3 regions of the Ornithinibacillus bavariensis genome follow, and region 1 is predicted to be linked to each of the others. Evidence: riboswitches for the same ligand, from Rfam matches in the RefSeq annotation. Region 1 holds a riboswitch; each other region holds the start of a gene.

Region 1 (7,798 bases):
CTACATAAATATGAGTCTTTGAGGAAGTAACTCTGTCTGTAAACAATTTTAATAAGGGTTGCCCTAATACAATCAAAAATCCGTTTATCGCCCATAGTGAGCTATATTGCTCAAGGGGGACACCGATATCCTGTGTATAGGATGCAATAGTTGATTGCCACTGACTATAAGCGAACCAAGCTACAAAGAATCCACTACTCAAAATTAATAACGCGATAAAGGCAGGCTTATCTTGTATTTTTCCACTCTGCTCAATGACTGTCGTATGCATTTGACGATTCTTCTCTTCGTCCATTCCCCGAAAAGCAATTAGGACAAAAATGAAAAAGACAATAAACAACGAAGCATTAGCGATAAATATATAATTAAAGGAAATACTTGCAACATATCCGCCAATCATTGCACCTAAAGCAACACCAAAGTTTTGCGAAACATAGATTGCATTAAATGCACGTCTGCCACCCTCAGGCCAGACAGATCCAGCCATTGCAAACATTACTGGCCATGTCATACCAGAGCCAAGACCAATAAGAATTAACATAATAGAATATGGAACGATTTCATGATTAAAAGATAAAAATATTGCTGCAAACAAGGAGAGAGATGTTCCTAATAAAATAGTCTTATAGGCACTGTATTTATCAAACAATATTCCACCAACTAAGTTCCCTACAATATTTGCACCTTGGTTAAACATTAAAATAAAGCCAGCAAATGCCAAGCTTTTTCCGAGTTCATTATGCATATAGATAGTATTTAAAGGCCATAAAAATGAACCACCCGTTACACTAATGGTAGTTGCAATCACAAGGAGCCATATAAACTTCGGCATGGTTTCATCATCTCGCATTCTTGTTTACTCATTAACTAGGTAATTTTAATATATATAGAAAAGGAAAGCAATGGCGCGATAAATTTTTCTATAATTCAGATGAGGGGCGATTGCCCCCTAAAAATAGAAAGTAACTGCAATCAGCTCGGCTTTTCTATCTCTCCATCTCAGATAGACTTGTTAATGCTAGCTTTATGCCACGAAGTAAATCCGATTGAGACCAGCTTGGCATTGGTTTTTCTATGGCTAAGGCGTGTGATGCTGGTATATGAATAAAACCTGCTGGTAGATCAAGATTATGTTGAGCTAAATAATGAAGAACATGATACATCACATTATTGCAAAGATATGTTCCAGCAGTATTCGAAATTTTTGCTGGAAGTCCCTCCTTTTTTAGTTTATCTACCATTTCATAGATAGGTAGTTTCGAAAAGTAAGCATCTTGGCCAATTTCGAATATCTTCTCCCCATTAGGTTTATGGCCTTTATTATCAACTGGGCCATCATTACAATTAATTGCGATACGTTCAGGGGTTATACAATTTCTACCTGCCGCAAGACCTAGCGATACAATCGCATCTGGTTGATGCTTTTCGATCAGCTCTAAAATTTGACTACCAGATTGATGAAAATCAACGGAAAGTATCTCGCCAATAATTTTGTAACTACCTATTAACTCACCATTTAAGTAGTTAGCTATTTCTGTTGTTGGATTTATAGGAAAATCAAGGAACGGTTCAAAACCAGTAAGTAGTAGTTTTTTCATTTTTGCACCTCTATTCAAGTTATATGAAATCGAAATGTTTCTAGTGTGGACAGAATCTGTTCTCTTTGCCTATAACGAGCTTGAGCTTCCTCAATTGTAACAGGATAAAACCTTAGCTTTCCATTTGGAATAAGCTGGGAAAGCTTTGGAATATCGGTAGTCATCACCGCACCAATTCGCGGATAACCACCTACTGTCTGCCTGTCCGACATTAAAACAATTGCATCACCATTTGGCAAAATTTGAATCCCACCTAGTGGTACAGCATCCGACCAAATATTTGGGAGTTCCTCTTCTAATATTACATCACTAGAACTCAGTCGATATCCCATTCGATTGGAATTCGGTAATACGATAAATTCTGTTTGAAAAAACTTTTCTCGAATTTTATTCGAAAAAAAAGCAGTGTGTGGTCCTTCCAATACCCCAAGCTTCAGTTCAGTTGATATGGTTGGAATAAATTTCGGATGAAGCCTTATTCGTTGCTTCCTCTTTATTGGTAGTCCCAATACAGTGTCATCCCTCCATAATTCTCTACCTAAACCGCTTTGAATATCAGTCGATTTACTATGGAAATAAGAAAGCGACCCAACCCCCCCTGCGACAGCAATATAGGCAAATAAACCGGATTGATGTTTTCCAAAAGAAAGGGAGTCTCCTTCATTCATTCGTATTGTACTGTACATTGGTACCGGTATGTCATTAATTTTTGGGGTAAAGTTAGCCCCTGTAATAGCAATTGTAAGCTGTGTCTTTGCTACTAACTCTGGACCAATTAATGCCACTTCTAAGCAGGCTTCATTCCTTCGATTTCCCACTAATATATTCCCTAGCTGCATTGCATAGGAATCCATTGCACCTGAAACAGGGATACCAAATCGCTGATAACCTTTTCTTCCAAGATCCTGAATGGTTGTTCTTAAACCTGGTCGAATAACCCGAAAGATTTCCGTTGAATTCATAAAAAGTCAACACCTCTCTCTAATGGGCTTAACAGCTAGTCCCTCGTTCCATAATGCTTCATTTAGTCTTTTCGCAAAATGTACGGCCTGTGGATGGTCACTATGAATACAAACCGTATCCGCTACAAGGGGAATCAACGTTCCATCAATGGCGCAGACTGTACCTTTTAATACCATTTGTTTCACCTGTTCCACTGCTTGCTTTGGATCATGAATCAAGGCATTATGATGTGATCGTGGTGTTAATGAGCCATCAGGTTGATAAGTCCTATCTGCAAAAACTTCCGAAGCAACTGCTAATCCATACCTTTCCCCTGCTGCTACAAGCTCACTGCCAGCTAAACCATATAAAATCAGTGTTTGATCCAAATCCTTAATAGACTTCGCAATTGCATCTGCTATTTCACGCTTTTTTGCAGCGGCATTATATAGAGCTCCATGTGGTTTTACATGTGTCATTGGTACTTGGTGTATTTGACAAAATGCCTGTAGACTACCTATTTGAAAAATCATAAAATGATAGATTTCTTCTGGTGTATATTCTACATAACGCCTCCCAAATCCCTCTAGATCTGGATAACCAGGATGTGCCCCAATAGCAAGCCCATGTTCCTTGGCAAGTCTTACTGTACGGTCCATTACATTTGGATCGCCTGCATGGCCTCCACAAGCTATATTTACCGAAGATATGGCCGTCATTAAATCCTCATCATAGCCAAAGGAAAAGTGTCCAAAGCTCTCTCCCATATCACAGTTCAAATCGATGCTCTTTTTCATTTACAATCACCTCACTATTTTTACTTGAAAGGTGCTATCTTGAATTATTTCTTTATATTCGCTCTCTGTAATACGATAAAACTTCACCCAATCACCAGGCTGAAATAAAAAAGCCTTTTGCGCTTGAGCTGGATTATATATCTCAACAGGTGTCCGTCCAATAATATTCCAACCTCCAGGAGAATCAATTGGGTATATTCCTGTTTGTCCATGCGCTATACCAACAGAACCTGCTGGTACTATAGCCCTCGGTTTTTCTAATCTAGGTGCAGATAATCTATGATTAAGACCTCCTAAATAAGGAAACCCAGGTAAGAAGCCAAGCATATAAATGAGATAGGTTGGTTCTTCGTGGAGGGCAATGATTTCTTCTTCCGAGATGCCCTTCGAATTAGCGAGTTTTTGTAAATCTGGTCCATGTTCTCCCCCATACAATACTGGGATAAAGATGGTTCTTTGATCTATTGGGGAATCATTATCAGTTTCCTGTGCAAGCAAACTGATTCTTTCTACTAATTCCTGATATAGAATAATACTTGGATCGTAATAAATCGTAACCGAATTATACGAGGGAACCCATTCTACTACTCCTTTTAAGTTAGAACTTTCAAGTTTCAAGCAAAATTGATTTATCTTTATATTCGTTTCCAGAGAAACATCTGCCGAAAATTGAATGATTACAGCCTGATCCCCATTCGGTTGAATTTGCATGACTATTCCTCCACTTACACAAATTTGTTACGACCTGCCCCTAATCCAAAAGTAATAACTAAAACCGTAATAAATATTAATGTTATTAACGGAAGAGTCCAGGCATGGGTAATATCAAATAAAAATCCAAATAACATCGGGCCAATAGCTGCCAATAAATACCCAAGCGACTGAGCCATTCCAGATAAATTAGCAGCTTGACGAGCATTTCGAGAACGGAGTCCTAATAATGTAAGTGCTAATGGAAACGTACCACCCAAGCCAATACCTAAGAATACAATACTGATAAACATGGCCATATGCGAATTACCAAGTAATAATCCCAAATAGCCACAAATTGACGATATGCCTAGCAGTACGACTAGCAACCGTTGGGAAGAATATTTTCCAGCTAATACCGGAACAAAAAAACTTGCCGGCAGACCGATGAATTGCATTAATGATAGCATCCATCCCGCAGCCTCCATACTAACACCTGTTGCATGCAAAATTTCTGGCAACCATGAAATCGTCACATAAAATAGAAATGATTGTAATCCCATATAAAAAGCTATTTGCCATGCTAATGCATTACTCCATAAGCTATGGGAGTTATCTGCAAAATTAAGAGAATCAACGTTTTTATTTCCGTTTTCTTTTCTGGCAAGATAGAACCATATTACAATACCAAGTAGTGTTGGGATAACCCACACGAAAAGTGCAAGGTTCCATCCTAATTTGAACCCACTGGCTAAAGGCACGCTTAACCCAGAAGCTAGAGCGGCAAAGGTTCCCATTCCCGTCGAGTACACACTGGTCATCAATCCAACCTTCAAAGGAAATTTTTCCTTAATAACCCCTGGTAATAGCACATTACACACTGCAATACCAATACCAACCAGAATCGTTCCAACGACCAATAAAAAAATCATGGATATTGATCTTAAGGAAATTCCAATTGTGAGAATCATTAAGCCCCATAGCATTGTACGCTCATTTGAGAAACGATTGCCTAGCTTAGCTGCAATAGGTGACATAAACGCAAAGGCAAGTAGAGGCAAGCTAGTTAACAGACCTGCACTCCAATTTGTTAATCCTATATCATCCCGAATGGTTGTAATGAGAGGTCCAACAGAAGTAATTGCCGGACGTAGATTAAAGGAAACAATAATTATTCCTGCAATTAACATAAATTTATATAGCTGGTCTTCTTGTACGTGCTGTTGATTTAAGTCCAAAAGTTGTTACCCCCTCCGATATATTGCTTCATTTACTATAGCATATTGGATAAGCTATAGGGAAAGATGGCGGATTGGAATTTTTGAAGAAATGAGTATTAGAAAAAAAATCAGCGTTATTCATTACAAAAAATTGGAGTAATACATCTTTAGGAAGCAATGAAGATATTTCCTCGGAAATAATCCTTTAATGTCAAAAAATGACAAAAGCTTATTAGGCGGAGTTTCTTAATTATTATGGAAATTTATGAAGATTTTACAATTGCGTTTAAAAAAGGTCGATTTAGACTATCTTTCTATCTTTTCGTACAGCTTATGTAATCGCTAATTTCTCCTTTTAAAAATGGACAGAGTTAAATCCTCTGTCCATTTAGATACTATAGCGTTATCCACTTATTTTTAATGGCCTTAATCACTGCATTTGTACGATCAGAAACATGTAACTTTTTTAGAATGGAACTTACATGATTATTAACCGTTCTCGTTGAAATAAACAATTCTTTAGCAATGCTACAATTGTTAAGCCCTTTCCCAAGCTCTTCAAGAACCTTCCATTCCTGTTCAGTTAATATCCCTTTTGGTCTTTCCGGTTCTTCGCTAGTGAGTTTAACATAATCCTTTAATAATACAGCAGATAGTTTAGGATGGATATACTGCTGATCTTGCAGTATGGAATTAATAGCAAAGATAAGTTCACTTAATTCCATCCCATTATAAAAATAACCATTCAAGCCATATCGAAAAAAGTCTCGTAATACATTTTGATCGCCCTCAGTTGCCCAAATTGCAATTCTGGTACTGTGACTACGACAATCTTCTATAATTTTTTTACAATCTACATTTGCATGTATGTCCACTAAGAGCAGATCAGTTTGATACGTACAAGTAGTTTGTTTCTCAAGCTCCCTTGAGCTTACTGCATTCCATGAGTGCTCTGGCAATTTCTCTTGTAGTTTTTCTATTATGATATCCCGCACTAAATCTTTTTCTTTAACTACTGTTATCACACTCATTCATTTATCCCCCATCCAAGTAACTGTATTGCCTTGTACCTAAATGGCGCTATGTATAGACTCCCCATACTTAACAAGAAAAAAAGCTATTCCAAAAAATAGAATAGCCGGTGTCAATATCATATGGATACATCCATCTCGGCAACCAGGCTATCATAGTCTTTCAACCTTAGACCCTAGGCTTTGCGTCCTACCTTTTCAGATAGTTTGCCTTTTACAAGTGTTCATTTTTGATTTAAAAACACAAAGTCAATGTTATCGAACTTCTTATAAAAAAGCAACCGAGAGATATTGGAAATTTAATTCGCTCTTAAAAAACCAGTTATTTTGGAACAAAATGGCAATAACTGGTATATATGTTATAGTCTGAACTTACGAATGAGTTGATTTAATTCTTCTGATTGCTCCGCTAATTGCTCGGAACTAACTGCTACTTCTTCCATAGAACTCCTAACTTGTTGTGCAGAGGCAGTAGTTTGCTCTACTCCTGCAGCAGCTTCCTCAGAAATAGCTGCTATCTCCTGGATAGAGCCATTCATCTCTTGACTATTAGCTGCAATAGTTGTTAGATTATTCGTTATCGTAGAAATACCTTTAGCCATACTTGAAATAGCTTGATTGATTTTAGTAAAGGTCTCATCTGTTGCTCCAATGTTTACTGTTCCAACCTGAACTTCTTTATACCCTTCTTGTAGGGACTCTGTCACAATTGTCGATTCGACTTGAATATTAGTCACAATTTGCGTAATATCGCTAACTGATAAAGAGACCTGCTCTGCTAGTTTTCGAACCTCATCTGCAACTACTGCAAATCCTTTACCATGTTCGCCAGCCCTTGCTGCTTCTATTGCTGCATTAAGTGCTAATAAGTTTGTCTGATCAGCAATAGCTTTGATCACTGAAACTAGATTAGATATGTTTTGTGTATGTGTATCTAAACCTTCAACCTTCTTGACAGCATCATGAACAATTTGATCAATTTTATACATTTGCTTGGTTGAAGATTTCATTAAGCTACTCCCTTCATCGGTTAGCTGTAATATTTCTTTTGAATCTTTTTCAATATGTTTGCTTTTCTCATTCGCTTCTTGTACACGAACTGAAAAGGAATTCATCACAGCTGATAGATCTCCAGCACTATTCGCTTGGTTTTCTGTTCCAGAAGCTAATTCGTCCATAGTGGATGCAATTTGCTCTGCACCCTCACGTACTTCATTGGCGGATTGTGTTAACTCTATACTCTGACCAGAAACCATATCTGAAACTACATTAATTTGGTTAAGCATCGCTCGCATATTTTCATGCATTTCATTTGTAGCAACAACTAATTGGCCTATTTCATCTCTTGTGCTTGTAACCAATGCATCTTGATATAGATCCCCCGAAGCCATTTGCTTCATTTTGATCATTACTTTTTTTATAGGAGTGGTAATTGTTTTAGAAGTGATAATTGCGATTATCACTCCTAAAATAATCACCAGTATTGAAACTATAAAGCTAGTAACCGTACTTAAGGTTCC
Region 2 (7,798 bases), 170 kb from region 1:
CTAGTAAACGTTGGTAATGAGAAATTTGCGATACCACTTTCTTCTATTATTGAGACGGTGGCTCTTGGTGATAAGGATATTAAATATGTACATGGTCAAAAGGTACTGGACTTCAGAGGACATATTGTTCCTTTAGTGTCCTTGCAAGAGGTTTATGGAGTATCAGGGCAAAGTGAAGCCAGCAATTCTGCTGTCATCATTCAAAAGGGAGACAAGCAAGCAGGCTTATTAGTAGATTCGTTCTTAGGTCAACGGGAGATTGTTTTGAAATCCTTAGGTAACTACCTAAAGAATGTATTTGCTATTTCTGGCGCTACTATTTTAGGAAATGGTGAGGTTTGTTTAATTGTGGACCCAAATGCTTTGGTGAAATAAATGATAGGAGGCCTTGAAATGGAAGAAACAATGAAGGTAATTGTATTCAGCTTGAGCGGTCAACGGTTTGGGGCGAATATTCAACAAGTTATTTCAATTGAAAAAATGAAAGAAATTACTAAGGTTCCAGGTACATCTTCTTTCATAAAAGGGATTTTTAGCTTTCATGGTGAAACAGTTCCAGTGCTTGATTTAAAGGAACGTCTACAAATGGAACAAACAGCACAAACAGATTCCAATCGTATTATTGTTGTGAATATCGATAATATTCAGGTTGGATTGATAGTGGATGCTGCAACAGATGTAATAGACATTGAAATGGAGATAATCGAAGACGCTAAAGCAATGGGTGGCGTTATTCATAAAGATTATATCAAAGGTGTAGCAAAACTTGCGAATGAATTATTAATATTATTAGATTTAGGACGAGTATTAGCACTGGAAGAAAAAGAAGAGCTACAAGAAGTTTTAGCTAACTAAGTGGAGGTACCTCATGGCAAAAGTATTAATTACAGACGATGCTGCATTTATGCGAATGCAGCTGAAAGATATTGTTACTAAATTAGGACATGAAGTGGTAGGGGAAGCGGAAAACGGCCGTATAGCAATTGAACAGGCGAAGGAATTACAGCCAGACCTAATAACGATGGATATAACAATGCCTGAATTAAATGGTGTTGAAGCTACTAGAGAAATTAAAAAGCTCTTACCAGGCGTAAAAATTATTATGTGCTCTGCAATGGGACAACAGGGTATGGTAGTGGATGCCATTCAAGCCGGAGCGAATGATTTTGTTGTAAAACCATTTAATCTTGATCGGATTAAAGAATCCTTCGCAAAAGTATTATCTTAATTTTGGTTTGCTTTTTCATAAGCTGAACTAGATTAGACTATCTTCGTGGAGATTCCAGATAGTCCAGTAATACATAAAAGTACTGTCTAGATTAGTGAAGAATACAGCTCTCATGAGAAGTGTTGAACAGGATAGTTTTAGGAATATGTAAAAAAATACACTTAGGTAGAAGGTTGTTAAATACGATAAAGATTTGAAACCAATAAAAGAAAGTTAAACATCTGGTATTAAAGCCAGATGTTTTTTCTTTTTTCTGTAATAGGAATGGCAGAAAGAAATATAGTTATACATTATATTAGTATAAACCATTGAATTATCGAAAGATTGATGTAAAATAGGTATTAAGTAGCAGTAATTTAATAATAGAATGTTGAAAAAGGCAAACTATTCGAAAGAGTAGGACGCAAAGCCGAGGATCTAAGGTGCATCAAGCATGCCTATGATAGCCTAGCTGCCAAAACGTTTGTTTCTTTTTGGCTATTCACTTATTTGAATAGTCATTTTTGTTATATAGAGGAAGGTTTATAATATTGTATTTCACATAATTAAAAGTTTACACCCGGTTTCTTACGTAATTACGTTTGATTTGAAATGTTTATTATGTTATCCGTGAATAAAGCGGACTCTTTTACCTGGGGGTGAAAATGGTGGAAATAATTAATAACAGATATCGGATAAAAGAGCTACTAAAACAAGACAAGCTAGCCACACATTATTTAGTGTATGATATGCGAGATGATAATAAGGTACTTTTATTACACCTATTGAGTTCAGAATACTCACCCAAATCAATTATTGAATTTTTCATTGATAGGTTTATAGATATAAAGAACTTGACTAATAGAAGAATTGTTAGAAATTATAGCTTTAATTCCTTATCCTATGTAGATAAAGAGAGACAAGCAGAGCCACAATACTTCTATACTTCTGATTACCATGACAATGCAGAAGAGTTATTTACTGTAATTGGTCGAATAAACTTCCGTCAAAAGATGGATTTGTTCCTAGATTTATGTTCGGCGGTGTACTATTTGCATCAAAAAGGCTTTGTATATGGGGCACTGAATTGGGATAACTTGAAAGTCTTAGCAGAAAATGGAGAGTATCATATTCTACTTCAGGATATTGCTACTGTCGAGGGTAGAAAACTTCTCCAGGAAGAAAAGATGGAGTATACTTTCTTGATTTCACCCCAGGTTTTAGCGGGGATGAAGCCAAATGTCAAATCAGATATCTATTCCTTAGCTGTTATTCTATTAGCTATGCTTTGTGGAAAGCCATTTTTGTACAGTCCAATAGATGAGTTATCTCAGTTGTCATTAGAAACGAATGACCCCAATATATTACAATTAATTTCCTTACTTGAAAAATTGCTTCATAAAGAGGGATTTGAATTCGATTCTGTTTATGACGTTATTGAAGAGTTAAATTTATTATTGCATACGAATTACTCTATCGTTCATAAAGAGGAGTATGAGGGGTTGAACATTTACACCAAATTAATTGGTAGAGAAAATCAAGTAAATGCTATTTTACGTGCCTATGAAAAAATGGTTTCTTATCAGTCAGGAAATCGAATCTTTTTTGTGCAAGGTACCAATGGAATTGGGAAGACACGCTTGCTACAGGAAATTAACTTCTTGTTTGATCTTAGTAAAGCTAGCGTTTATTCGAGTTTTAGCTTGAATGGTCTTGCAGATGGCCACAATAAAGTCTGGATAGACATTTTTAAGAAGTTAATAATGGAAACGGATCAACATATTGTTGAAAAATATAGTGTTGAGTTAGGGAAGTATTTTCCAGAATTAACGGAGAAGAATGTAAATGTCCATCATAAGAATGAAGAGATATCCAAGTATCGCTTTTTAAATCGAATTTCAGGCTTTATTAGTGAAAGTATCCAAAACCGTCCGACAGCATTTGTTATCGATAATATACATTTAGCTGACGATCTTACCATTGATACATTTCATTATTTGTGTTCCGAGGTTCTAGAAAATACAAATTTAACATTGATATTTTCGTGTGACGACAGCGAAGCTTCCTGGAATTCTGTTGCCTTGGAATTTGTTAGTAATATGAAAAAGAGACCAGATTCGGAAACGATTCGGTTAGAGCCTCTTAATGAAGCGGAAACTGGTGATATGATTCAGTGTATATTGACAATGCCGTTTGTTCCGAAGAATTTGTCACGTAGAATTTATAGTCAATCCTATGGTAATCCTTTGTTTATCACCGAAATTATGAAGGATCTCTATAGTCGTCATATTATCTATATACATGAGTCTACAGCTAGATGGAATATTGATTTGCCGGAGGAAAGCAACTATAGCTTACTGGAATTACCAGATAGTGTAGAACAAGCACTAGTAAACCAGCTAAAGGATATTGATTCCTTTAGTATAGAGATACTAAAGGTTATTTCTATTTTTCAAAAACCAATTTCCATGGAAATGATTGAGCAGTTTATCTCTTCCTGCAACAGTTTAGAAGAAAGCTTAGAAATTCTAGGAAAAAGAGGTGTCATCCAACGTCTAATCGGTGATAGCTCCTATCTATATGATTTTCGTAGTAAGGTATTGAAAAATATTGTTTATGACAAGGTTTTGCCAGAAGAAAAAATTGAAAAACATCGCAAAGCAGCAGCAATGCTGGAGGAAAGGTTAGAGCTATCAACCCTCACTAATTATGATGAACTAATTTATCACTATGGTCAGGCAAATGAGATTTCTAAAGTGAAAGCCTACTATCGATTAAATGCAGCTAAAATGAAGTCTCTCCATAATACGAAGGCTCAAATTGATAACTTAATTTGTATTCTAAATTTAACCGAAAATCAGAAGGAAAAAACAGAGTTATTAATAGAAATTGGTGCACTACTTGCGGATACAGGTGATATTCCACTAGCACTTGAATATCTTCATGATGCGGAAGATTTATCAACCTCTGATAGATTTGCAAGAAATATCGTAGATGTGTATCTAAATTTAGCAAATGCTAATCTTCTCTTATATGCCAATGACAAGGTATTGGAGTATATTAATAGAATTGAACAGGTACTGGATAGTAATCCAGATGAAGAGGCTCGATTAGATATAAAGCGTATCCGCGCCCTATTATTATTAGATGAGAATTACCTTGCAGAGGCAAGAGACTTATTAATTGAGGTAATTGAAGAATGCGGAGAGCGATTTAATAAAGTAAAAGGTAATGCCTATCGAACGTTAGGGTTTATCTATGTCCATACCGGAAAGCCTGAAAAAGCTTTGGCAGCATACCATGAATCGATTCGTGCATTAGAGAAAATTGACTATACAAGAGGTGTATTACTGGCACTCAACAATATTGGTGCCGTTTACGCGGAGGTTTATGAAGATTTTGATAAAGCGATGGAATACCATCTGCAAGTTAAAAATTTAAGTGAAGAATACGGCATTTTTACTAGTGAAGTCTTTGGTCTTATTAATATTGCCGAAGCTAATTTGAATAAATATGATTTTGAAACTGCCTTTGATCATTTCAATATAGCACTTAAAAAGGCAGAGCGCTATAAGATGATTCAAGAAAAATTCATGCTTTTGAACTTTTTAACCTTAGTAAGCCTAGAAATGGATCGTTTTTCAGACGCCTTTCATTATTATAACCGTTTAAGACAGGACATAGAAGAAAATCCAAACAAAGGCTTTGATATTGGTAGTTTTTATAATACTTGTGCAAAGCTATTTCAAGTACTTGGCAATTATGAAGAAGCGGATTATTATAACAAGAAGGTAATTGCCTTTCATAGTGAACATGAGCATATTTCAAAGTATACATCAAGTTTGAATATGCTCATTAATCAACTGAGAAAGAGTGAAGGACGGAATCATTCCTATTTAGTGAAACAAATCCAGTCCCTATCAGAAAAAATTACAAATAAACAGATGAATATAGAAAGCATATGCGATGTGATCTTCATCCTTTGCCATAAAGGCGACTATACTTTAGCTAAAGAGCTATTAATCAAGGTTCAACAGAATATTCGGAGGGATTCACCTGGTCGATTAATATCCATTTTTCAGCATGCACAAGGTATCGTAGAGTTTGGTATAAATCCAAAGATGGCAATACGTTACCTTGAGAGCAGCTTAGAGTTGGCAAAGGAATCTAAAAGTAGAGAGCTTATTTCTCGTATAACAGCTGATTTAGGTGCATGTTACTATACCTTAGGAAAATATTACGATGCGGCTAACTATTTATTAGAAAGTGTTGAAAGTATAAAAACGTTATTAGGACAACTGCCAAAGGAAAACCGGGTGAATTTTATTAATGGGCGATATTTTGCTAATGTATTTTATCAACTGGAATTAATTGGAAGGTGGATCTTTTTACAGGAAGAAATTCCTCAAGAAAGTGATACGGCCCCTAAATTAGTTACTTCACTAGATGAGTTAGAGGATTTACTGCGTACGAATGACATATATGCATTTATTCATAATCATGAATTTATGTACTATATTCGTACGCGGCATATGAAACGGTTGTCAAGTGGCATTTTGTCAGAGCAAGATATTCTGAGAAATCTGGACAGTGATGACGTGAAAAATCTTGATATGATTGGAAAATATCTTGCTGGTGGAACCCTAGCTACGAAGGGATTAATCGTTTCCGCGGAAAATGGACACAATTTAACGGTTCTGTCTTCAACAGATGGTAATAAGCAGTTTACGGTGAACATGTCCATATTTAACCGTGTACGCACAACCCAAAAACCATTTCTATTCGCAGAATCGGAGAAGCAGGATAAAATGGAACATAATTTACTTCTGAATGATAAACGCGCTGTTATGTGTATTCCAATTATTAAGTTACAAGCAGGAAGGTTAGAGGAGCGCAATACAATTCTAGGCTATATTTATTTAGAAACGGATAAAATGGTTAATAATTTTAACCAACGCGGACTTGATTTGTGTACTGAATTAGTGGGCCTTTTAGCGTTATTATTAGAGAAACGCCAGTTAATGCTAACGGCATCTATTGATAAGCTAACAGGTGCATTAACAAGAAAATACTTAGAGGATACCTTACAAAATACGCTAGACTTTTCCAGGAAAAATGGAAGAGAATTTAGTATTATTATGTTTGATTTAGATAAATTCAAGGGTGTTAATGACAGATATGGACACCAAGTAGGTGACAAAGTACTAAGAGAGGTTTCCTCGATTATTTTAGACAACCTGACTGGAAATCGTACCCTAGGACGCTATGGGGGGGAAGAGTTTGTTATCATATTACCTACAACAGATGTGCTAGAAGCTAAGGAAGTTGCAGAATCGCTTCGAAAAAAAGTACAAGGTAGGCAGATTCTAGGTGATAAACAAGACATTACCCTTAGCATGGGCATTGCAACATATCCTGAACATGGACAAACAGTGAGAGAACTTATATTGAAGGCAGACCAGGCACTGTATGTTGCAAAGGAAAATGGTAGAAATAATTCACAAACATGGCAGAAAGATTTTGAGAGTAAGGCAAAGCCTGCAAATAAATTAACAGGAATTATGTCTGGTGATGAAATTAGAGATGCTCGGAATGTGTTGGCGCTTGTGGAGCTGATTCAGCTAACAAATAAAAATATTAGTCAGCAGGATAAAATATACAAGTTCCTCGGTCGTATGATTGAAATAATGGAAGCACAATATGGGTATGTTTTCTTAACAAGCAATAATTCCATAACTAAGCAATTTGGTAGAAAGACACAAGTAGAAGAATGGGTAGAAAACGTTGCTTATAATCAAGAAATTATACAAAAAGTTATTTTAAGTGGACAGGGACTATACCAGATTGATTGGGAGACAACGGATAAAATTAATATGGTAAACGGACTACCAGATTGGGATTCTATTCTTGCTGTTCCAATTATGTCAGCCGGGAACATGAAGGGCGTTTTGTATCTTTCTGCCCCGACAAGATTAAAAGAATTTGGTACAGATGAGCTCAATGTATTAAATGTGTATAGTGATTTAATTGCAACTATATTATAAATGGAGATTTTCTTATAGATTAAGAGGCTTTTACTGTTCAAACTTTATTAAAGGCTGTATGAGAAGGAGATACGTTCACTCCTACCCATACAGCCTTTTTATAATACTCTTTCTATCGTATAACCCTTTTCCTCTAAAATAGAGCGGATATGTGGCTCTAATAATAGATGTAGGCTTCCAACAATAACGAGATAAGTATCTCCACTATCTTCTTCTAAAAATCCCGCAATTTTTTCAGCCATTTTGTAGTTACGCTTGTCGTTTAATGCTTCCATAAATGCCTGTTCCTCTGCTGAAGGATTTCCATCCTCATCTATTAGGTAGGAAAGCAGCGCCTCACTATCCCCATTCACATACAGGGAGAATAATTTCTCCATTTGACTACCATAGTCATCGATATCAACTAACGATTCTTCAAGCATTTGTACTTGATATTCAGGAGTTGTATCTGCAAAAAGGCTTAACTGCTCTTCTACTGTTTCCAGTGCAATAATTTTCTTTTGATCACGTTCTGCACGATCTAGAAAATACATATCTACCCCTTCAA
Region 3 (7,798 bases), 180 kb from region 1:
GGTTGCTTCTGTAATCTTAAAAACGGATAAATCGAAAACGAATGATTTATCGGATGCTACAAAGAAGATGGAAGATATGAAAGGAAAGAAAAGCTCTGTTGCAGATGTATTGAAGCAAAGTAACGAAGAGGCAGCAGAAGAGCTAGCAGCAGTTGTTCAAGAAGAGGTTAAAAAGATTATTTTTGCGTGTGATGCAGGTATGGGTTCTAGCGCCATGGGTGCTTCTCTACTGAAGAAGAAGTTTAAGGATGCTAATATTGATATTCTTGTAACAAATAGTGCAATCAATGAGCTACCTAGTGATGCTGATATCGTCATCACACAAAAGGAATTAACAGAACGAGCAAAGGCAAAACTGCCAAATGCACAGCATATTTCTGTTGAGAACTTCTTGAATAGTCCAAAATATGAGGAGCTTATTCAACGATTTTCTAAATAAACATTCATGAAACAGGAAAGGGGGTAAGCAGTTTGTATCTGACGAGTAGAGAAAGAAAAATAATAGAATTTTTGGCTCAAGAACAAGGAGTTGTTTCGGTAAAGGAAATTGCAACTGTTTTAGATGTTAGTGAGCGAACAATCCATCGTGACCTAAAAAATATTGTCGAGGTTTTATCGGATTATCAACTTGAAATCTCGAAGAAATCTGGAGCAGGTATTAAGCTTTCCGGGTCAATTGAAGCAAAGCATAAACTACTGAAAGCGATTGCTGGTTTACCGTTGATAGAATTCACGCCAGAAGAGCGAAGAGCTATCATTTTATCTACACTTCTCGAAGCAAAAGAACCGATCAAACTGTTTACCCTTGCAAATGAATTGTTTGTTACCATTGCAACAATTAGTCATGACTTGGACCAAATAGAGTTAGAGCTTAAGGAATATAATCTAGAGCTAATTCGTAAACGTGGGTATGGTGTAGAAATTATTGGTGAAGAGATTAAGAAACGTGCAGTTTTAAGTCAAATCATTACCAAATACGTTGAACCATTTACAATCGTTTCTTTAGGAAATAAAACCGAAGCTTCCAATAGAAATACGCCCTCGGAATATATTTCGGCTCGCTTACTTGAGTCCATTGACATGAAAAACATTCTAGTCATTCAGTCTGTAGTGGAAAAGGCAATCAAGAAGCTTCCACATGAGCTTGCAGACAATTCCTATATTGGCCTGGTCGTGCATCTAGCACTAGCAATAGAAAGACTACAAAAGGGTGAACAAATTACGTTCGGATCCGATTATTTACAGCAAATTGTACAAACGAAAGAGTATGCGATTGCAAAACGGATTATCCAAGACTTAAAGCTGACATTATCAATGAATATTCCAGAAGATGAAATTGGCTATATCACGATGCACTTGATGGGTGCAAAGCTGCAGCTTAATCAAGATTTTTTTATTGAAGATTCCAGTATGGATATTGCAATAAAAGCAGCAGAATTAATTCAATATATCGAAGTACAGTTGGAGCTGAGCTTAAGTGAGAATACGTCCCTGTTAAAGGACTTAGTTGCCCATTTAAAGCCAGCTATTTATCGATTAAAGCAAGGTATGCCAATAAAAAACCCCTTATTAGATGTAATAAAAAGGGATTATCAGGAATTGTTTTGGTTAATAGAGCAAGGGGTGAAGGATACCTTTTCTGAATTGGTTTTTCCAAAGGCAGAAATAGGATACCTTGTCCTGCATTTTGCTGCAGCCTTATTAGATAAGAGCGATACACCAATTCGTTCACTAGTCATTTGTTCGAGTGGAATAGGTACTGCAAAGATGTTGGCAACGAAGCTATTACAAAAGGTACCTGAGATAAAGCAGGTGGATCATAAATCCTTATTTGACATAGATGAGCTGAACCTAGAGGAATACGACCTTATCATTTCTACTATTCCATTAATGGATATTGGTCGTGATTATATAGTTGCCTCGCCAATGCTTACGGAAAGAGAAATTCAGCAAATCCAGAAAACAATTCGATCAAGGAAAATTCAATCCAGTAAACCAAAGGACTACCCTTTAACTAAAACAAGTAATGGGGCTGGACAATATAATTTTATTCACCAACTAAAAGCTACACAGATATATTCGAATATGATTATAGCGCTATTAGAAGACTTTCAGGTTCAGAGAATTGAAGAAAACCTCCATATGGAGGGAGTATTACTGAATATTTGCAAGCAGCTGGAAGGGTTACATATTGTACAGCATGCTTCTAGTGTCCATCGTCAATTACTAAAACGTGAAGAAATTGGTGGTTTAGGTATCCCGGGAACAACCTTGGCACTGTATCATGCAAGATCGAAGGAAGTGCTAAGGCCATGCTTTCATGTTTATCCTTTAAAACAATCAAAACGTATTAAAGGAATGGATGGGGAGCAAGTAGTAGTGAATACCGTTCTATTAATGCTTGCACCAGAGAATACAAGTAATGAAGTTTTAGAGATATTGAGTTTTATAAGTAATTTAATTATTCAAAGGGACGAGAATTCACGTCTATTTGAATCAGGAAATGAAGAGAAAATCAGAGAATTTCTAATTGAACAGTTTCAGAAATTTTTCAAGGAAAAAAATCTATTGTAGGGAGTGCATCATGATTGGTTAAAGAAGTGCTGTCAAAGGAAAATATTCATTTAAATATGGAATTTAACAATAAAGAGGAAGCGATTCGCTATACTGGAGAGATTCTTTATAAAAATGGCCATGTACAAAAAAACTACATTGAAAAAATGCTAGAACGGGAGAAACTATCCTCGACCTATTTAGGTAATCATGTAGCTATTCCTCATGGGACAGAAGATGCAAAATTGGAGATTGTGGAAACAGGGATTTCGGTTGTAACTGTTCCGAACGGTGTTGATTTTGGAAACGGCAATATCGTCAAAATTTTGGTAGGTATTGCTGGCAAGGGTGATGAACATTTAGAGGTGTTATCGAAAATAGCAATTGTTCTTTCGGAGGAATCCAATATTGAGAAAATCCTGACAGTACAAACCAAAAATGACATCTTACGATTATTCCAAGAGGTGAATTAAATGCTTGCAGTACATTTTGGAGCTGGAAATATTGGTAGGGGATTTATTGGTGCATTGCTTTATCAATCCAGCTTTCATACGCTATTTGTAGATGTGAATGGGAAGGTAATTGATGAGATTAATCGTAAACAAAAGTATGATGTTGTGTTAGCCGATGAAAAAAAAGAAGTACTTACAGTTCGAAATATTTCAGGTATTAATAGTATGATAGATTCTGAGAAGGTCGTTCAAGCAATTGTGAATGCAGATTTAATTACTACTGCAGTTGGCCCTAACGTACTAGAATTAATTTCGGAACTTGTGGCAAAAGGACTTCAGGAAAGGTTGCACAAAAATCCAAAACCAATTAACGTCATTGCTTGTGAAAATATGGTCGGTGGTAGCGATATTTTGAAGGAGCATGTTTATAAGCATATTGCAGAAAAAGACCATGGAGAATTGAATAGTTTAGTAGGTTTTCCGAATGCAGCAGTGGATCGTATTGTTCCAAATCAAATGAATCATGATCGATTAGAGGTCTTAGTTGAGCCATACTTTGAATGGGTAGTTGAAAAAACTGCTTTTAAAGGCAAGATACCAGAAATTACTGGAATTACTTATGTGGATGATTTAAAACCATATATTGAGCGGAAGCTTTTTACAGTGAATACTGGACATGCAGTTCCTGCATATATTGGTCACTTGATGGGATATCACACCATTTATGAGGCTATGCAGGATAGGTCGGTATTAGAAATATTGGAAGGTGCGTTAGGCGAATCAGGTGAGGCAATCATTCAAACATATGGGTTTAATAGGGCTGTCCATCAGGAGTACGTTTCAAAAATCATTAACCGTTTTAAAAATCCACATATATCAGATGATGTTGCAAGGGTTAGCCGGGGCCCTATTCGTAAGCTTGGTCCTAATGATCGGTTAATTCAACCTGCCAAAATGTACTGGGAAATAACCGGTAAAAGTCCAATAATGCTTGCAAAGGTAATAGCCGCAGCACTGATGTATTCACATGAAATGGATAGAGAGGCAGTTGAACTTCAACAACTGATAGAAAAGCAAGGGTATAGGCATGCGTTAGAAAGAATTTCAGGTCTAAAATCAGACCATGCCTTGGTACCAATTATTATGAAAGAAATGGAAAATATAAATGCCTATATACGGGGCTAGGAGTATAGAATATTAATTATTAGTTCGGTACAAAGAACGCACCAGAAATATACTACGCCCTTATTACCAGAGGCAACATCTGCTCCAAAACTATTAGACTTTGTACTACCCATGTGGTTGGTGAGCCTCCTTGTTCCTCCCTCCAAAGGGGTCTCACCGATGCCCTTTCTTCCGCTAAATCTTCTTATTTATCCTCCGAAAAAACAGTGGATTATTGGTCATCTGAGTTAATTGTTTTTGTTTTGTCATAGCCTCATCTATATGTTTTATTTTGAAATATAATTGTAATCAAATATGTCATTGCTTTTTGGGTAGAATGTTGTATGATTAGTTAGAGATTTTGAACTTCTAACGATAATGAAGACATAGGGTGAACACTTGTGGGACGAATGAATACACGCGAGTTTAATATTGAAGGATTTAATGACGAGATTTTTGAAGTAGTTCACCAATTAGGTGAACTTCGAGATTTAGAATTAGAGAACTATATTAGTGATTTAATCAGAAGATCCGATGCTGTTCGATTTGCTAGAGAAATTCTTCGATACCTAGAGATGATAAATGAGATTAGTACAAAGCTATCGGATAAAGATAAGGTAAGAAATTGTACATCGATTAAAAGTTTAAGTGAAGGTTTGAAATCAAGGAACCTTACGCCAATGGAGAGGCGCTATATTTACGAGGAGATATCAGATCTTATTCGTGATATGGAATCGATACGAAGCTACTGGAAGCAGAAAACAATCACTGGGCTAAAGTATATGGGGGCAGGAAGTGCAGTGATTGCTGCTGGGCTCTTTTTACGAAAGAAAAAGAAATAAAAGCCATCTTCTAGATATGGAAGGTGGTGTTTTTTATGTGAATAATAGGATACTAGAGTACATGTAGGCGTATCGAAGAAAATTGTTAGTGTAAGCTATCCCTTGATAGAGGCTCGTTCTTGAAACCAATCAGCAGTGCTAGGTAGTTCCATTTAAACATGAACATATTGATAGATTTCTTGAAACTGTAGATGTTGATTTAAATAAACAGCTATTTCAGATACTATTTCTATTGCACTATACTACCATTGTATGGTACTTTTTTACTATAGACTAAATATTTTCTACTACTGATAAAGGCAAACTATTTGAAAAAATAGGACGCAAAGCCTAGGGTCTAAAGCCATTTTTGGTTATGATCGCCTGGTTACCAAAGAAGTAAAACTGTATAGATACAGGGCTATTCTTTATCAGAATGGCCTTTTCTATTTTACGAACAGGGGGGACACAGAATGCAGGAAGAGAGAAGTAAAGCAATTACAAGCCTTCTTAATGGAGCAATTACAGCAGTTAAAAATACAATACCCATTCAGCATGAAATTAGCAAACCACAAATGTCTGAGAGTTTTCTAAAGCTTCACTTTGGAGTATTAATTGGGATTACCGGAGATTTGAAGGGAAAGCTGATCTTATCTGGGGAGTCAGCTGTTTTTAGTACGATTGGTGAATCGATGTTTGGTATGCCAGTTCAGGATGACATGCTTGCCTCATTTAGTGGTGAGTTAGGCAATATATTAGCTGGTGGAATATCGACAACCATTATACAAAGTGGCATAAAAACGGACATTACTTCACCTACTATTATAGAGGGAAGTACTACAATATCTGGTTATGAAAAAGCAATTCACTTACCAGTTATCTTTAACTCGACAGGTATTTTAAATATTTTCTTATTAGTAGATTAGTCGTAAGAAACGCAAGGTATATTCAAATACATAGGAAATGAAGAATAAACTTACATAAAAGGGGTTTACTAGCATGAAAATCAAGTTGAGCAGAAAAAGACATGGTGTACAAGGAAAACACCATTTTCGAAATATTTCAATTGGATGGAAATATGGACTAGTATTATCCGTAGTATTAGTATTGTTCGGCATATCCTCAATAATAGGGGCAGTACTTGTTTCTAATATTGGAAATAATGTTAACGCACTTGATCAAAGTGATAACCGTGCACTAAATATGACTGAATTAGGGTCATTAACCCGTGCGAAAAGTATCCGGATTGTAAATTTCTGGGCAACAGCAGATCCCAATCTTATTAGGGAATATGAAGAGTACAGCGAGGAGTTTAATGTCTTAGTAGAGAAACTCCGCCAAGAAATCAATGATAAAGGAAACTTGGAGCTACTTGAGCAAATTATCGAAAATGACAAATTACTGAATGAATTATTTACAGAAAATATTGTTCCTAGAGTACAGGAAGGTAATTCTACTTCTGCTGAATATCATGTTATTCAAGCCAACAAGATTCGAAGCGAAATGGTAATCATGCTTGATAACCTTAAGGAAATCACAATAAAAGATCGTAATGAAGTAGTTATAGAGACCCAAAAGAGTCAGCATCTAACCTTTATAGTACAGCTAGTTTCATTAATTGTATCAACTATCATTGGGATTCTACTAGTTCTGATTATTAGTAGAGCAGTCTCTCGAAACTTAAATAAGGTAGTAAAAGTTAGTGATCAGATTGCTTCGGGTGATCTTGCTGTGGAGCAAATAGATTATCAAGGGAAAGACGAGATTGGTAGATTATCCCGTTCTATTAATGATATGAGTACAAATCTACGCGAGATGATTAAGAATGTTACACATGTTTCTGAATTTGTTACAAGCCAGAGTGAGGAGCTAACACAATCCGCGAATGAAGTAAAAGTTGGTTCTGAACAAGTTGCGTCTACTATGCAGGAATTAGCAGCTGGAACAGAAACGCAGGCTAATAGTGCAAGTGATTTAGCAAATGGTATGTCACAGTTCTCTGTCAAAGTGAAAGAAGCAAGTGAAAACGGTGGAGTTGTAAGAGAAAGCTCACAAAAAGTATTGACCATGACAGAGGATGGAACGAAGCTGATGGAAGATACAACTAGACAGATGTTAAAAATTGATCAAGATGTGAGAGATACCGTTAAAAAAATGAAAGCGTTAGATGATAAGACGAAGAAAATTACTGAACTGGTAACGGTTATTCGTGATGTTGCCGATCAAACGAACTTGCTTGCCTTAAACGCAGCTATTGAAGCAGCACGAGCTGGAGAGCATGGAAAGGGTTTTGCTGTAGTAGCAGATGAGGTTCGTAAACTGGCAGAACAAGTTTCCGTATCTGTTACAGATATTACAGAAATTGTGAATGGTATTGAAGAGGAATCTAAGGCCGTATCTGAATCCTTAACCGTTAGCTACGAAGAGGTAGAACATGGAACTGTACAAATTGCTGCAACTGGGGAAACACTAATGAACATTAAGAAGGCTGTAAATGAAATGACTGATAACATCTCCACTATTACTAATAATCTGACGGAAATCGTAGCAGGTAGTGAAAAAATGCAACGTTCTATCGAGGAAATTGCAGCAATATCTGAGGAATCAGCAGCAGGTGTTGAAGAGACCTCCGCATCAACAGAACAAACAAGCAGTATCATGGAGGAAGTAGCAGGAAGCTCGGAGGAACTAGCCAAACTTTCAGAGGAACTATCAGGTTTAGTGCATAAATTTAAGTTGTAATGATTGATAGATTTAGACATCAGCGCTTAGCTTAAAATATTAAATAGAAGGAAGAGGGACCGTCAT

What was found. Region 1 has a riboswitch for cyclic di-GMP ahead of HNR27_RS02480 (response regulator transcription factor). Riboswitches for the same ligand answer to the same signal wherever they lie in the genome.
Region 2: another riboswitch for cyclic di-GMP. It lies ahead of HNR27_RS01735 (diguanylate cyclase); the one in region 1 lies ahead of HNR27_RS02480 (response regulator transcription factor).
Region 3: another riboswitch for cyclic di-GMP. It lies ahead of HNR27_RS01710 (chemotaxis protein CheX); the one in region 1 lies ahead of HNR27_RS02480 (response regulator transcription factor).

Annotation. Positions count from the first base shown of each region.
Region 1 is NZ_JBNPWZ010000001.1:548,505-556,302, reverse strand. It holds gene HNR27_RS02510 (MDR family MFS transporter) at 1-832, opposite strand, end outside; gene HNR27_RS02505 (pyroglutamyl-peptidase I) at 987-1,598, opposite strand; gene HNR27_RS02500 (5-oxoprolinase subunit C family protein) at 1,613-2,560, opposite strand; gene HNR27_RS02495 (LamB/YcsF family protein) at 2,567-3,337, opposite strand; gene pxpB (5-oxoprolinase subunit PxpB) at 3,344-4,048, opposite strand; gene HNR27_RS02485 (CynX/NimT family MFS transporter) at 4,063-5,265, opposite strand; gene HNR27_RS02480 (response regulator transcription factor) at 5,643-6,278, opposite strand; cyclic di-GMP riboswitch class I at 6,416-6,500, opposite strand; gene HNR27_RS02475 (methyl-accepting chemotaxis protein) at 6,638-7,798, opposite strand, start outside.
Region 2 is NZ_JBNPWZ010000001.1:382,687-390,484, forward strand. It holds gene HNR27_RS01720 (chemotaxis protein CheA) at 1-375, shown strand, start outside; gene HNR27_RS01725 (chemotaxis protein CheW) at 394-855, shown strand; gene HNR27_RS01730 (response regulator) at 869-1,228, shown strand; cyclic di-GMP riboswitch class I at 1,597-1,687, shown strand; gene HNR27_RS01735 (diguanylate cyclase) at 1,873-7,251, shown strand; gene HNR27_RS01740 (TraB/GumN family protein) at 7,350-7,798, opposite strand, start outside.
Region 3 is NZ_JBNPWZ010000001.1:373,298-381,095, forward strand. It holds gene HNR27_RS01685 (PTS mannitol transporter subunit IIBC) at 1-439, shown strand, start outside; gene HNR27_RS01690 (BglG family transcription antiterminator) at 472-2,574, shown strand; gene HNR27_RS01695 (PTS mannitol transporter subunit IIA) at 2,589-3,026, shown strand; gene HNR27_RS01700 (mannitol-1-phosphate 5-dehydrogenase) at 3,027-4,190, shown strand; gene HNR27_RS01705 (hypothetical protein) at 4,571-5,011, shown strand; cyclic di-GMP riboswitch class I at 5,300-5,386, shown strand; gene HNR27_RS01710 (chemotaxis protein CheX) at 5,464-5,916, shown strand; gene HNR27_RS01715 (methyl-accepting chemotaxis protein) at 5,990-7,732, shown strand; gene HNR27_RS01720 (chemotaxis protein CheA) at 7,797-7,798, shown strand, end outside.